3 regions of the Pseudomonas sp. SDO5532_S415 genome follow, and region 2 is predicted to be linked to each of the others. Evidence: predicted binding sites of a transcription regulator. Region 2 holds the regulator's gene; each other region holds the start of a gene.
The links. The regulator sigma-54, encoded in region 2, starts transcription at its own class of promoters, with help from an activator protein. The targets are predictions, from matches to a motif close to ANTGGCATNNANNTTGCTNT.

Region 1: nirB (nitrite reductase large subunit NirB) is a predicted target of sigma-54. The motif match lies at 2,522-2,541, and genes of this name have one in related genera.
Region 3: ACW9HW_RS06395 (CmpA/NrtA family ABC transporter substrate-binding protein) is a predicted target of sigma-54. The motif match lies at 2,179-2,198, and genes of this name have one in related genera.

Annotation. Positions count from the first base shown of each region.
Region 1 is NZ_JBSVWS010000081.1:3,258-7,997, forward strand. Features, by position in the region: gene nirB (nitrite reductase large subunit NirB) at 1-2,312, opposite strand, end outside; gene ACW9HW_RS17930 (YbdD/YjiX family protein) at 2,860-3,060, opposite strand; gene ACW9HW_RS17935 (SCO family protein) at 3,303-3,908, shown strand; gene ACW9HW_RS17940 (copper chaperone PCu(A)C) at 3,908-4,396, shown strand; gene msrA (peptide-methionine (S)-S-oxide reductase MsrA) at 4,449-4,740, shown strand, end outside.
Region 2 is NZ_JBSVWS010000026.1:17,636-22,375, reverse strand. Features, by position in the region: gene rapZ (RNase adapter RapZ) at 1-2, opposite strand, end outside; gene ptsN (PTS IIA-like nitrogen regulatory protein PtsN) at 5-469, opposite strand; gene hpf (ribosome hibernation-promoting factor, HPF/YfiA family) at 482-790, opposite strand; gene ACW9HW_RS09625 (RNA polymerase factor sigma-54) at 865-2,358, opposite strand; gene lptB (LPS export ABC transporter ATP-binding protein) at 2,542-3,267, opposite strand; gene lptA (lipopolysaccharide transport periplasmic protein LptA) at 3,267-3,815, opposite strand; gene lptC (LPS export ABC transporter periplasmic protein LptC) at 3,802-4,374, opposite strand; gene ACW9HW_RS09605 (KdsC family phosphatase) at 4,382-4,740, opposite strand, start outside.
Region 3 is NZ_JBSVWS010000013.1:35,408-40,147, reverse strand. Features, by position in the region: gene rlmKL (bifunctional 23S rRNA (guanine(2069)-N(7))-methyltransferase RlmK/23S rRNA (guanine(2445)-N(2))-methyltransferase RlmL) at 1-31, opposite strand, end outside; gene rmf (ribosome modulation factor) at 561-776, shown strand; gene ACW9HW_RS06400 (quinone-dependent dihydroorotate dehydrogenase) at 1,070-2,089, opposite strand; gene ACW9HW_RS06395 (CmpA/NrtA family ABC transporter substrate-binding protein) at 2,318-3,529, shown strand; gene ACW9HW_RS06390 (ANTAR domain-containing response regulator) at 3,545-4,120, shown strand; gene ACW9HW_RS06385 (nitrate/nitrite transporter) at 4,495-4,740, shown strand, end outside.

The DNA of each region.
Region 1 (4,740 bases), on a different contig from region 2:
TTGAGGTAGTCCAGGCCACCCTCCAGGCTTTCGCGCCACACCGAAGTGCGCTGCAACTTGTCGGCGGTGCGGATGTAGAACATCAGGAAGCGGTCGATGTAGCGGATCAGCGTCGCGTCATCCAGATCGGTGGCGAACAGTTCGGCATGACGCGGGCGCATGCCGCCGTTACCGGCGATGTAGAGGTTCCAGCCTTTCTCGGTGGCGATTACGCCGACGTCCTTGCTTTGCGCCTCGGCGCATTCACGGGTGCAACCGGACACCGCGAACTTGAGCTTGTGCGGCGAGCGCAGGCCCTTGTAGCGGTCTTCGATGGTCAGCGCCATTTGCACGCTGTCCTGCACGCCGTAGCGGCACCAGGTGCTGCCGACGCAGGATTTCACCGTACGGGTCGATTTGCCGTAGGCGTGCCCGGTTTCGAAGCCCGCTTCAATCAACTCGCCCCAGATGTCCGGCAATTGATGCAATTGCGCCCCGAACAGGTCAATCCGCTGGCCGCCGGTGATTTTGGTATAGAGGTCGTATTTCTTCGCCACCACACCGATGGCGATCAGCTTGTCGGCAGTGATCTCGCCACCGGGAATGCGCGGCACGACCGAGTAGGTGCCGTTTTTCTGCATGTTGGCCATGAAGGTGTCGTTGGTGTCCTGCAACGGCACCAGCGACGGGTCCATGATCGGCTGGTTCCAGCACGACGCCAGGATCGAACCCACCGCCGGCTTGCACACATCGCAACCGGTGTGGCCACGGCCATGTTTGGCCAGCAGTTCTTCGAAGGTGATCACCCCTTCCACCCGCACCAGCGCATACAACTCCTGACGGGTGTAGGCGAAATGCTCGCACAGGCTCTTGTCGACACTGACGCCACGGGCGATCAGTTCGTGTTCGAAGACTTGCTTGAGCAGGCCGGCGCAACCGCCGCAGCCGGTGCACGCCTTGGTCTGCGACTTGAGCAGGCCCAGATCGGTGCAGCCGCCGTCGATGGCCGAGCAGATCGCGCCCTTGGTAACGTTGTGACAGGAACAGACGGTGGCCGTTTCCGGCAAGGCGCCAGGGCCGAGGGTCGGCGCGCCTTCGGACGATGGCAGGATCAAGGCAGCCGGTTCGGATGGCAAGGCAATCGCGTTCTGCATGTATTGCAGCAGCGTGTCGTAATAGCTGTTGTCACCGATCAGCACCGCACCCAGCACCTGCTTGCCGCTGGCGTCCACCACCAGACGGCGATAGCTGGCGGTCGTCTCGTCAATGAACTGATAACTGCGCGCGCCCGGCGTGTTGGCGTGAGCATCGCCGATGGAGCCGACATCGACACCCAGCAGTTTGAGCTTGGTCGACATGTCGGCGCCCTGGAACGGCTCCGCGACGTCCTCACACAGCCGCGCCGCAACGCTGCGCGCCATCTGGTAGCCGGGGGCAACCAGGCCGAACAGGCTGCCGTTCCATGAAGCGCACTCGCCGATGGCGTAGATGTTCGGGTCGCAGCTCAGGCAGGTGTCGTCAATCACCACCCCACCACGCGGGCCGATCTCCAGCGCACACTGGCGGGCCAACGCATCCTGGGCACGGATGCCGGCGGAGAACACCACCAGGTCGGTTTCCAGAAATTCATCGTTGGCAAAATTCATGCGATAGCGATAGTCCTCGCCCGCACTGATCGATTGCGTGGCGCGGGACAGGTGCACGCCGACGCCCAGCCGTTCGATCTGCGCCTTGAGCGCCAAACCACCCAGATCGTCCAGTTGCACCGGCATCAGGCGTGGCGCGAATTCCACTACATGAGCTTCCAGGCCCAGGCTCTTCAGAGCATTGGCCGCTTCCAGACCGAGCAAGCCACCGCCGACCACCACACCACGGCGCGCATCGGCCGCCGCGGCACGAATGGCATCGAGGTCTTCCAGGGTGCGATACACCAGCCGCGAATGACCTTCGGCGCCTTCAATCGGCGGCACGAACGGATAAGAGCCGGTGGCCAGGACCAGTTTGTCGTAATGCACGCAACCCTGTGCGGTGATGACTTGACGCTGTTCGCGGTCGATTTCCAGCACCGGTACACCCAGGTGCAATGTGACGCCGGGCGTCTCGTACAGCGAGGCGTCACTCAGCGCCAGCGACTCGGCATCGCGACCGGTAAAGTATTCGGACAAATGCACACGGTCGTAAGCACGCATCGGCTCCTCGCTGAAGACGTGCAAGCGATAGCGCCCCAGAGCGCCGCGCTCGATCAACTGCTCGACACAGTGATGCCCGACCATGCCATTGCCGATCACGACCAGCGTTTGCAGTTTGTTCAAAGTGGCTACATTGGAATTCATAAACGACACCTGCCCAAGCCCATCACGGTTCAAAAAGCAAAAAAAAACGCCTGAAACCTTGCGGTTCCAGGCGTCTTTGCCTGTTCTTTTGCGGTGTTGAAACCAGACGGCCATGCCTGATCCACCGATATTGCCCACGACCTGTGCGGTTGATCGATCGTCGTTGACCGAGCGGGCTGCCCATCTATGTAGAGGGGCTTGAGGGGATCAATGCAGGGTTTGTGCCAGTCGAAGATCGGGGCTGGAGAAATGGTCGGGGACGGCGGTTCAGGCGGGTTTCAAGGCGAGTCGTATTCAACTGGCCGAGCGTGGCCGAGGGGAAGATGGATCAGCAAACCGCTACGCACTGGTGCACGCTGGCAGGCTTCGCGCTTTATAAAAGTGCATGTTGCTGTCAAGAAATTGAGGATGAACATGTGAAGAGGGGATTTTTGTGGCGAGGGGATTTATCCCCGTTGGACTGCGCAGCAGTCCCTTTTTGGGGGCTGCTTTGCAGCCCAACGGGGATAAATCCCCTCGCCACAGATTGCCAGGTGTTTGTTGGAATTCAGCAGCACCGCGTATTGCACTTGCCCCGGCCAAACCGTGCTTCCTGGCGCTCACGGAAAAATGCCTCGTAAGTCATGACTGGCTCGTCGGGGGATTTGACCGCCATGAGCGCTACGTAATTATCGTAATCGGGAACACCCACCATTGACTGTGCGCTTTGGCGGAAGAACCGGGCGACCTGCTTCAGTTTATGGAACATGGCAATGCTCTCTATGGGGGATTGGATGGCCCCATGTAACCGCGCCGATGTATCTGCAATGTGTCCGTGCGCAGGGCATTTGTATCTTCGTGTAGCACCGGGACCGCGACCTTTTGGCGCAGGACCGGCGGGCGATCGATTGAGCGCCACAGGGCAACAGTTTGTTAACATCCCTGCGCTTTTTTTCGTCTGATCCGTCAGGCACTGTGTTTTCCCGGTTGCTACACAGGAAGCTTTTTTCCATGAGTACGTTGTATACCCGTCGCACGGTCCTGCGCGGCATGGGCCTGCTGAGCCTTGGCCTGCTCGCCGGCTGCGATGACAGCAGCAAGCTGTCGTTCAAGTACGGCAAGGATCTGAGCGACAAGATCATGGGACGTTCCTTCAAGCTCAAGGACGTCCAGGGCGAGACCCGGATGCTGGGCAGCTACCAGGGGCTGATGCCGATGATCTTCTTCGGTTTCACCCAATGCCCGGCCGTCTGCCCGACGACCCTGGCCCGCGCGGCCCAGGCGAAGAAACTGATGGGCCGCGATGGCGAACGCCTGCAAGTGATCTTCATCACCCTGGACCCCGAGCGCGACACGCCCGAAATGCTCGACAACTACGTCAAGGCCTTCGATCCGAGCTTCGAGGCACTGTCCGGCACGCTGGAAGAAACCGCCGCCACCGCCAAGGAGTTCGGCGTATTCTTCGAGAAGGTTCCGAGCGGCGATACCTACACCCTGTCCCACACCGCGACCAGCTTCGTGTTCGACTCCCGAGGCAATTTGCGCCTGGGCCTGTCCGCGTCCCTTACCGCTCAAGAGTGCGCAGAAGACCTGCTCACCGTCATGGAGGTCTGCTGATGACTTCGCTGTACTCAAAACGCCTGAAACAACTGGTGCTTGGCCTTTCCCTGATCGGCATGGCCTGGCAAGTGTCCGCGCAAACCCAGGTGAACGACGCCTGGGTTCGCGCCACGGTGGCCGGCCAGCATTCGACCGGCGCCTTCATGACCCTGCACGCCGACACGGACAGCAAGTTGCTCAGCGTGCAGTCCCCGATCGCCAAGACGGTACAAATCCACCAGATGAGCATGAAAGACGATGTGATGCGCATGGGGCAGGTCGAGTCCGTCGAGTTACCGGCAGGCAAACCGGTGAGCCTGGATCCCAATGGCTACCACATCATGTTGATGGACCTGACCGCCCAGGTGGCAGAAGGCAGCAAAGTGCCCCTGACCCTGACCGTGGAAAACGCCAAGGGCGAGAAAGAGACAATCCAGGTCGAGGCCCAGGCCCGTTCCCTCGGCGCGATGGATCACAGCAAAATGGATCACAGCAAAATGCATTGAGGGTCTGACGGCCTCGATCAACGAGGCCGGTCACTGATAAGAGGTGCGCACCATGACGACGAACACTGAAACCGCCATCCTCGCCGGCGGCTGCTTCTGGGGCATGCAGGATCTGCTTCGACGCTACCCGGGCGTGCTGGCCACGCGGGTTGGCTACTCGGGCGGCGATGTGCCCAATGCGACCTACCGCAATCATGGCACCCATGCTGAAGCGATCGAAGTGGTCTTCGACCCACAGCAGATCAGCTATCGCCAGATTCTCGAATTTTTCTTCCAGATCCACGACCCGACCACCAAAAATCGCCAGGGTAATGACCTGGGTACGAGTTATCGCTCGGCCCTCT
Region 2 (4,740 bases):
ATGATTACTGCCCGTTTTGCTCGTCCAGGACAACCTGATACAAGGCTTGATTGCTCGGGGCGCTGCGCAGTTTGTCGCGCACGTCCTTGCGGTCGAGCATGCTGGCAATCTGGCGCAACAACTCAAGGTGCGCATCGGTGGCGGCTTCCGGGACCAGTAGCACAAACAGCAGGTCAACCGGGGCGCCGTCGATGGCGTCGAAATCTATAGGGGCGTCAAGGTGCATCAAGGCACTGATGGGCGCGTTGCAACCCTTGAGGCGGCAATGAGGAATGGCGATGCCGTTGCCAAAACCGGTCGAGCCGAGTTTTTCGCGGGCGATCAAAGCCTCGAAGACATCTTGCATCTCCAGATCCGGCACTTCGCGATGGATAAGGTTGGCAATTTGCTCGAGGGCTTTCTTTTTGCTGCCGCCCGGCACGTTCACCAGGGAACGGCCGGGGGTCAGGATGCTTTCAAGTCGGATCATGGGTTGGGAGTGTTAACGACCGGTAGCGCCCTGGAGGAGGCTCTGGGTCTTTTCCTTATGCTTTTTGAGTTGTTTATCCAGCTTGTCGGTCAAGGCGTCGATCGCCGCGTACATATCGGTATGTTCCGCGTTGGCGACCACTTCATTGCCGGGAATATGCAGCGTGGCTTCGATTTTCTGCTTCAGCTTTTCGACCGTCATCGTGACCTGCACGTTGGTGATCTTGTCGAAATGTCGCTCCAATCGTTCGAGTTTTTCGCCGATGTAGGTGCGAAGAGGTTCGGTCACTTCCAGTTGGTGTCCACTGATGTTGACTTGCATACAGCTTCTCCTTCGTTGCCAGTGCATAAAGCGGCAGATCAGATGATCTGCCACTGGAACGCTGTGGCGTGGCTCTACATCAACCGCTTGCGTTCGCTCGAAGGCGCGATCCCGAGGGATTCGCGGTACTTGGCGACGGTGCGGCGAGCCACCTGAATGCCTTGTGCCTCCAGTAAACCAGCGATCTTGCTGTCACTCAACGGCTTTTTCTGATTTTCCGCGGCAACCAGTTTTTTGATGATCGCGCGGATCGCCGTGGACGAGCATTCGCCGCCTTCGGAGGTGCTGACGTGACTGGAGAAAAAGTATTTCAATTCATAGATGCCCCGGGGGGTATGCATGAATTTCTGCGTGGTCACCCGTGAGATCGTCGACTCGTGCATGCCGACCGCTTCAGCGATGTCATGCAGGACCAACGGCTTCATCGCCTCGTCGCCATACTCCAGGAAGCCGCGCTGATGCTCGACGATCTGGGTGGCTACTTTCATCAGGGTTTCGTTGCGGCTTTGCAGGCTCTTGATGAACCAGCGGGCTTCCTGCAGCTGATTGCGCATGAAGGTGTTGTCGGCACTGGTATCGGCGCGGCGCACGAAGCCGGCGTACTGGGCATTGACCCGCAGCCGTGGCACCGACTCCTGGTTGAGCTCTACCAGCCAGCGCTCGTTGTCCTTGCGCACGATCACGTCCGGGACCACATATTCGGCTTCGGTGGACTCGATCTGCGAGCCAGGGCGCGGATTGAGGCTCTGGACCAGTTCGATGACCTGGCGCAGTTCGTCTTCCTTGAGTTTCATGCGGCGCATCAGCTGGCTGTAGTCACGGCTGCCGAGCAAGTCGATGTAATCGGTGACCAGGCGTTTGGCCTCGGCCAGCCAGGGTGTTTTGGCAGGCAGCTGGCGCAATTGCAGCAGCAGGCATTCACCCAGGTTACGGGCGCCGATGCCGGCGGGTTCGAATTGCTGGATGCGGTGCAGGACGGCTTCGATTTCGTCCAGTTCGATGTCCAGTTCCGGATCGAAGGCTTCGAGGATTTCCTCGAGCGTTTCGTCCAGATAGCCCTGATTGTTGATGCAGTCGATCAGGGTCACGGCAATCAGCCGGTCGGTGTCGGACATCGGGGCCAGGTTCAATTGCCAGAGCAGGTGGCTTTGCAGGCTTTCGCCGGCTGATGTGCGGGTGGTGAAGTCCCACTCGTCGTCATCGTTGCTGGGAAGGCTGCTGGCGCTGGTCTGGTAGACGTCTTCCCATGCCGTATCGACGGGAAGCTCGTTGGGAATGCGTTCGTTCCAGTCACCTTCGTCGAGGTTATCAACCGTCGGCGCGCTTTCCTGGTAGGACGGTTCCTGGATGTCGGTGTTGGGCTTCTGTTCGGCGTTGTCGGCCAAGGGGTCGGTGTTGTCGAAGTCGTCGCCTTCTTCCTGGCGCTCGAGCATCGGATTGGACTCCAGGGCCTCCTGGATTTCCTGCTGCAGGTCCAGGGTCGACAATTGGAGCAGGCGGATGGCCTGTTGCAGCTGCGGTGTCATCGTCAGCTGCTGGCCCATTCTCAAGACTAGCGATGGTTTCATGGCAGGGGCTTAACACCTTATTCGCCGGCGCACATGCGCCATCCACTACAGGGGCGCCGGAGCGCCAAACATAAGCAAATTATATGCCCGAAGTTGCGGTGTTTGCCTAGAGCGCTGTAACAATAAAAAAGTATTGATTTTTATCGAGACAAGCGCTCGGTCGACTAGCCAGCACTTCAGTGCTTACAGGCGGAACTCATGGCCCAGGTACACTTCCTTGACCAGGTCGTTGGCCAGGATGGTGTCGGAGTCGCCTTCGGCGATCAGTTGGCCATCGTTGACGATGTAGGCTGTTTCGCAGATATCCAGGGTTTCACGGACGTTGTGGTCAGTGATCAGTACGCCAATGCCCTTGGCCTTGAGGTGGTGGATGATCTGTTTGATGTCGCCCACCGAAATCGGGTCCACGCCGGCGAAGGGTTCGTCGAGCAGGATGAATTTCGGGTTGGTGGCCAGTGCGCGGGCGATTTCCACGCGGCGGCGTTCGCCACCGGACAGGCTCATGCCGAGGTTGTCGCGGATGTGGCTGATGTGGAACTCCTGCAGCAGGCTTTCCAGCTCCTGGCGACGATCGGCCTTGTCGAGTTCCTTGCGGGTCTCGAGGATGGCCATGATGTTGTCGGCCACCGACAGTTTGCGGAAGATCGACGCTTCTTGCGGCAGATAACCGATACCGGCCTTCGCACGACCGTGCATTGGCTGGTGGCTGACGTCCAGGTCGTCGATCAGGACGCGGCCCTGATCGGCCCGTACCAGGCCAACGATCATGTAGAAGCAGGTGGTCTTGCCGGCGCCGTTGGGGCCAAGCAGGCCGACGATCTGACCGCTGTCGATGGACAGGCTGACGTCACGCACGACCTGGCGGCTCTTGTAGCTCTTGGCCAGGTGCTGAGCTTTCAGAGTTGCCATTACTGGGCCTTTTGCTCGTCGGTTTTCTTTTTCGGCTGGATCACCATGTCGATGCGTGGGCGCGCTTCGGTGACTTTGCTGCCTGTGGCGCGACCGGCGCTGGCCAGCTTTTTAACGGTGTCGTAGACGATTTTTTCGCCCTGGGTGACGTTGTTGTCCTTGTCGACGACTTTGGCGCGATCGATCAGCACGACGCGGTTTTGCGTTGCGTGATACTGGATGGTCACGCCCCAGCCTTGAACCGGCTTGGCATCGCCCGCGGTTTGCACTTGTTCGAAGTAGGCGAGGTTGCCCACGGACGTCACCACATCGATATCACCGTTAGGTGCACGGGTCATGGTCACTTTGTTGCCGGTGACCTTCATCGAGCCTTGGGTGATGATCACATCGCCCGTGTAGGTGGCGATACCGTTCTTGTCGTCCAGCTGGGCGTCGTCGGCCTGAATGCGGATAGGCTGCTGTTGATCATCCGGCAGGGCCCAGGCGCTCACGCTTCCCAGTGCTGCGCTCAGACTGAGCAAAATAGGGAGGGTTTTAACGAGCCTCATACTGTCCTCTTACGTTCGAGAGCAGGTGTATCCTGCTTTCTTTCAAGTACGCTTTCATTCCGTTGCCTGTCGATACGCCGCCAGCGCCGTCGATTCTAACGGGTTGCTCGGTCTGCGCATATTGCTTCTGCGGGAACACTGTCATGCGAGTGGTGGTGATCAGGGTCCTGCGGTTTTTCTCGTCGAAACGCGTGATACGTACCGAATCGATCAGCTCGACCTGTGTGCCGTCGGGATTGACTTCACCCTTTTCGCTCTGGACGTGCCACGGGAACTCGGTGCCGCGGAACATGTTCAGGTCGGGATTGGTCAGCAAGGTCACTTCGGTGGCTTTGAGGTGTTCGACCTTGTCCGACGTCATTTCGTATTGCAGTTTGCCGTCCGGCAGGAACTGCACGCTGTGGGCGTTGATGGCGTAATAGTCGATTGCGCTGTTGTCGACTTGCACAACAGGCTTGTCGAGGAAACGTTCCGGGCTGATGTTCCAGTAGCCGACCGCGGCGAAAATCGCCGCGATGCAACCGAATACCAGGATGTTGCGAATCTTTTTGCTCAGCATGTCTGGCTCACAGGTACGCGGCATTGGCCGCATCGAGGCGGCCCTGGGCGCGCAGGATCAATTCGCAGAATTCGCGGGCGGCACCTTCGCCGCCGCGGGCCTGGGTGATGCCGTGGGCGTGTTCGCGCACGAAACTGGCGGCATTGGCGACTGCCATTCCCAAGCCTACGCGACGAATCACCGGCAGATCAGGCAGGTCGTCACCAAGGTAGGCAACCTGTTCATAGCTTAGGTTGAGTTGGCCAAGAAGCTCGTCAAGCACCACCAGTTTGTCTTCGCGTCCCTGGTACAGGTGTGGAATGCCGAGGTTCTTCGCTCGCCGCTCGACCACCGGGGTCTTGCGGCCGCTGATGATGGCAGTCTGCA
Region 3 (4,740 bases), on a different contig from region 2:
AAGTGAGGAAGAGTTCGAAACGATCGGACATGAGGATTTCTGTGCCTTTGGCTGAGTGAACCGGCAACGCATTGCCGGCCCGGTTTTCAATCAGGCGCTTTTCTCGAAGAGCGCCCGCGTGGCACGAAGGTGTGCCGTCCCACCCTTGCTGCTCGGGTTAAAAGAGCTTAGATGCAAGGACAGATAAAAAAGTTGATGCAACAAAATGTCATAAGTCGACCCTTCGTCGAATAATCCCCACTGCAACGCGAGGCATTCTCACCAAAGGATTAAACCCTTCATCCTGCGGGGGGCCGATCATACAGGGCTTTGATCAATAAATACGCGGAGAACATCGTGTTACTTATGGCCATACCACATTAACGGTTACGTGCTTATGACAAAACGATCATTCCCTCGATGTGACGCATTGGTTAGAACTCAATACAGGTTGGCGCCGCAATGACGTCAACACCTTGGCTCGCCACGCCGGCAGCGAGCCCCCAACGGCAGAGTTTTTCTGCCTGACCTCAATTGAGGTCGACGCGATAAAAACAGTCAACAAGTGAGGGCTACACCCTATGAGAAGACTTAAGCGTGATCCGTTGGAAAGAGCATTTTTGCGCGGATATCAATATGGCGTTGGTGGCAAATCCCGTGAGCTTTGCCCATTTACTCTACCGTCGGTACGTCAAGCCTGGATTAACGGCTGGCGAGAAGGACGCGGCGACAACTGGGACGGTATGACCGGCACTGCGGGAATCCACAGACTCAACGAACTTCACGCCGTCGGCTAACACAGGGCACACACTCCGACACACAATCTGATTACGCAACGAATTAACCACGCACGTCCCATCCGGACGGCGGGCTACGGCCCAGGGGCTCCTTCGAGGAGCCCTTTTTTATGTCTGTTGGAAATCCAATAAAAACGCAACCACCTTTGTGGCGAGGGAGCTTGCTCCCGTTCGGCTGCGAAGCAGTCGTAAATCCTGCAACCACGCTTTACCTGACACGCTCAATTGGATGGTTTTGGGGACGCTTCGCAGCTCTGCGGGATCAAGCTCCCTCGCCACAAAAGCACCTTGCGTCAGCGCAGGGCGGCGATAGCGTCGACCGACTCGCGAATCAATGCCGGGCCTTTGTAGATAAAACCCGAATAGATCTGCACCAGGCTTGCGCCCGCGGTGATTTTCTCGGCCGCGTGTTTGCCTTCGGTGATGCCGCCCGCCGCGATGATCGGCAAGCGACCGCCCAGCTCGGCCGCCAGCACCTTCACAGTGTGGGTGCTCTTGTCGCGAACCGGTGCGCCCGACAGACCGCCCGCCTCGTCGCCATGCTCCATGCCTTCGACGCCCACGCGGCTCAGGGTGGTATTGGTCGCGATGACCGCGTCCATACCGGTTTCAATCAGTGCCTGGGCGACCTGGGCGGTTTCCTCGTCGGTCATGTCCGGGGCGATCTTGATGGCCAGCGGTACGTGCCTGCCGTGACGCAGCGCCAGTTCCGCGCGACGTGCAGCCAGGTCGGCCAGCAATTGCTTGAGCGAGTCACCGAATTGCAGGCTGCGCAGGCCCGGGGTGTTCGGCGAACTGACGTTGACCGTCACGTAGCTGGCGTGGGCGTAGACCTTGTCCAGGCAGATCAGGTAATCGTCGACGGCACGCTCGACCGGCGTATCGAAGTTCTTGCCGATGTTGATGCCCAACACGCCCTTGTACTTGGCCGCCGCCACGCGGGCCAGCAGGTGATCGACGCCGAGGTTGTTGAACCCCATGCGGTTGATGATCGCCTCGGCTTCCGGCAGACGGAACAGGCGTGGCTTCGGGTTGCCCGGCTGCGGACGCGGGGTGATGGTACCGATCTCGACAAAACCGAAACCCAACTGCGCAAAGCCGTCGATGGCCGCGCCGTTCTTGTCCAGACCGGCCGCCAGCCCTACCGGGTTCGGGAAGTCCAGCCCCATGACACTTACCGGCATCTTCGCCGGTGCCTTGCACAGCAAGCCGTTGAGCCCCAGACGCCCGCCCGCGCCGATCAGGTCCAGGGACAGATCGTGGGAAGTTTCCGGGGAAAGTTTGAACAACAGCTGACGGGCCAGGGTGTACATGGGCGGGTTGGACTCAGGGCGGCGAAAAGTGGCGGCGATTATAGCCGGGCACAGGTCCACAGGCGAGGCGCAAGAGAAAAACAGCCGGCGATGGCATATGCCTTGCACCCGCTCAGTCATCAGCACCCATGCCAACGACGGGATGAGTGCCAGGACAATGGCGTCGTCACCCGGACTTGCGTGTGCAAGGACCCGGGACGACGCTTTTTTTTGCAAGGTGAACACGCGATGAACGAACCGTCAGCCGGCCCTCTGGCCTGGGTCAATGGCAGCGATGCCCCGGAAAAGACCGAAATCAATCTGGGCTTCATGGCCCTGAGCGACTGCGCCTCGGTGGTGGTTGCCGCCACCCAGGGGTTCGCCCAGCCCTACGGCCTGACCCTGAACCTCAAGCGCCAACCGTCCTGGGCCAATCTGCGGGACAAACTGGTCAGCGGAGAACTCGACGCCGCCCACAGTCTCTACGGCTTGATCTATGCCGTGCACCTGGGCATCGGTGGCGTGGCCGCGACCGACATGGCCGTGCTCATGGGGCTGAACCAGAACGGCCAGAGCATCAACCTCTCCCACGGATTACAGAGCCTGGGCGTGACCGGTCCTGAGGCACTGCACCGACACGTGCACCAAACTCGCCCAAAACTGACCTTTGCTCAGACCTTTCCCACCGGCACCCACGCCATGTGGCTGTATTACTGGCTCGCCAGCCAGGGCATTCATCCGTTGCAGGACGTCGACAGCGTGGTGGTGCCGCCGCCGCAAATGGTCGCGCACCTGCAAGCGGGCCGCATCGACGGTTTTTGTGTCGGCGAGCCCTGGTCCGCCAGCGCGGTGCAACAGGATCTCGGTTTTACCCTGGCGACGACCCAGACCATCTGGCCCGATCACCCGGAAAAGGTCCTGGGCTGCACCCGCGCCTTCGTCGAGCAATACCCCAATACCGCCCGGGCGCTGGTGATGGCAATCCTGCAAGCCAGCCGTTTCATCGAAGACAGCACCGAAAACCGCCGCAGCACCGCGCAATTGCTCAGCGCACCGCAGTACCTCGACGCCCCGCTCGACTGCATCGAACCGCGCCTGCTGGGTGACTACGCCGACGGTCTCGGCAATCGCTGGCAAGACCCGCACGCCTTGCGTTTCCATGCTGATGGCGAGGTCAATTTGCCGTATCTGTCCGATGGCATGTGGTTCATGACCCAATTCCGTCGCTGGGGGTTGTTGCGCGACGATCCGGATTACCTCGCGGTGGCCCGTCATGTCCAGCAACTAGACTTGTACCGAGAGGCCGCCAGTGCCGTCGGAGTCGCTTCTGCGAGCGAAGCAATGCGCAGCAGCCAGCTGATCGACGGCAGGGTCTGGGATGGGTCTGATCCGGCCGGCTACGCCCGCAGCTTCAAGCTGCACGCCATGAGCGACAGCTCGCCCCTTATCGCCAGCCGCTGACAGGAGACTGCGAATATGTTGCGTATCCTGCTGATCAACGACACCGCGAAAAAAGTCGGGCGCCTGAAAGCGGCCCTGATCGAAGCCGGCTTCGAGGTGATCGACGAGTCCGGGCTGACCATCGACCTGCCCGAACGCGTCGAAACGGTGCGTCCGGACGTGATTCTGATCGATACCGAGTCACCCGGCCGCGATGTGATGGAGCAAGTGGTGCTGGTGAGCCGCGACCAGCCACGGCCGATCGTGATGTTTACCGACGAACACGACCCCGACGTGATGCGCCAGGCGATCAAGTCCGGGGTCAGTGCCTACATCGTCGAAGGCATTCACGCACAACGCTTGCAGCCGATTCTCGACGTGGCCATGGCCCGTTTCGAAAGCGACCAGGCCTTGCGCGCGCAACTGCATGCCCGCGACCAGCAACTGGCCGAGCGCAAGCGTATCGAGCTGGCCAAGGGTCTGCTGATGAAAATGAAGGACTGCAACGAAGAAGAGGCCTACACCCTGATGCGCCGCCAGGCCATGAGCCGCCAGCAGAAGCTGATCCAGGTGGCGGAGCAGATCATTGCCATGAGTGAGTTGCTTAATTGAAGCCCTGCTCCTCTGTGGCGAGGGAGCTTGCTCCCGTTGGGTTGCGCAGCGGCCCTAAAATCAGGCAATCCGATGAATCAGGTATTACTGGATTTACGACTGCTGCGCAGCCGAGCGGGAGCAAGCTCCCTCGCCACAAAAGCTCTTTCCCTGCATAGCTGGCTGTTGGCACAAATCTCGCTAGGTAATCGCCACAGGTAACCAACGGCGGTTGCCCCACCTACGACAAAGACGTCGCTCACCCCATTTGCCCCTGGCGAATCGGGTAGCGGCGTTTTTTTGTTTTGGCCCCATAGCTCGGGGCCGGTGGTGCGGCCCTGAGGCGCCCCACCTGCATGAATCCCGTTCGAGACTCCTATCAGCTGAGGTGCGCGATGAATTCAAGCTTCTGGAAATCCGGCCATACCCCGACCCTGTTCGCGGCCTTCCTCTATTTCGATTTGAGCTTCATGGTCTGGTACCTGCTCGGCCCCCTGGCGGTGCAAATCGCCGGTGACTTGCACTTGACCACCCAACAGCGCGGGCTGGTGGTGGCCACGCCGATTCTGGCCGGCGCGGTGTTGCGCTTTGTGATGGGCATGCTGGCTGATCGCCTGTCACCGAAAACCGCCGGCATCATC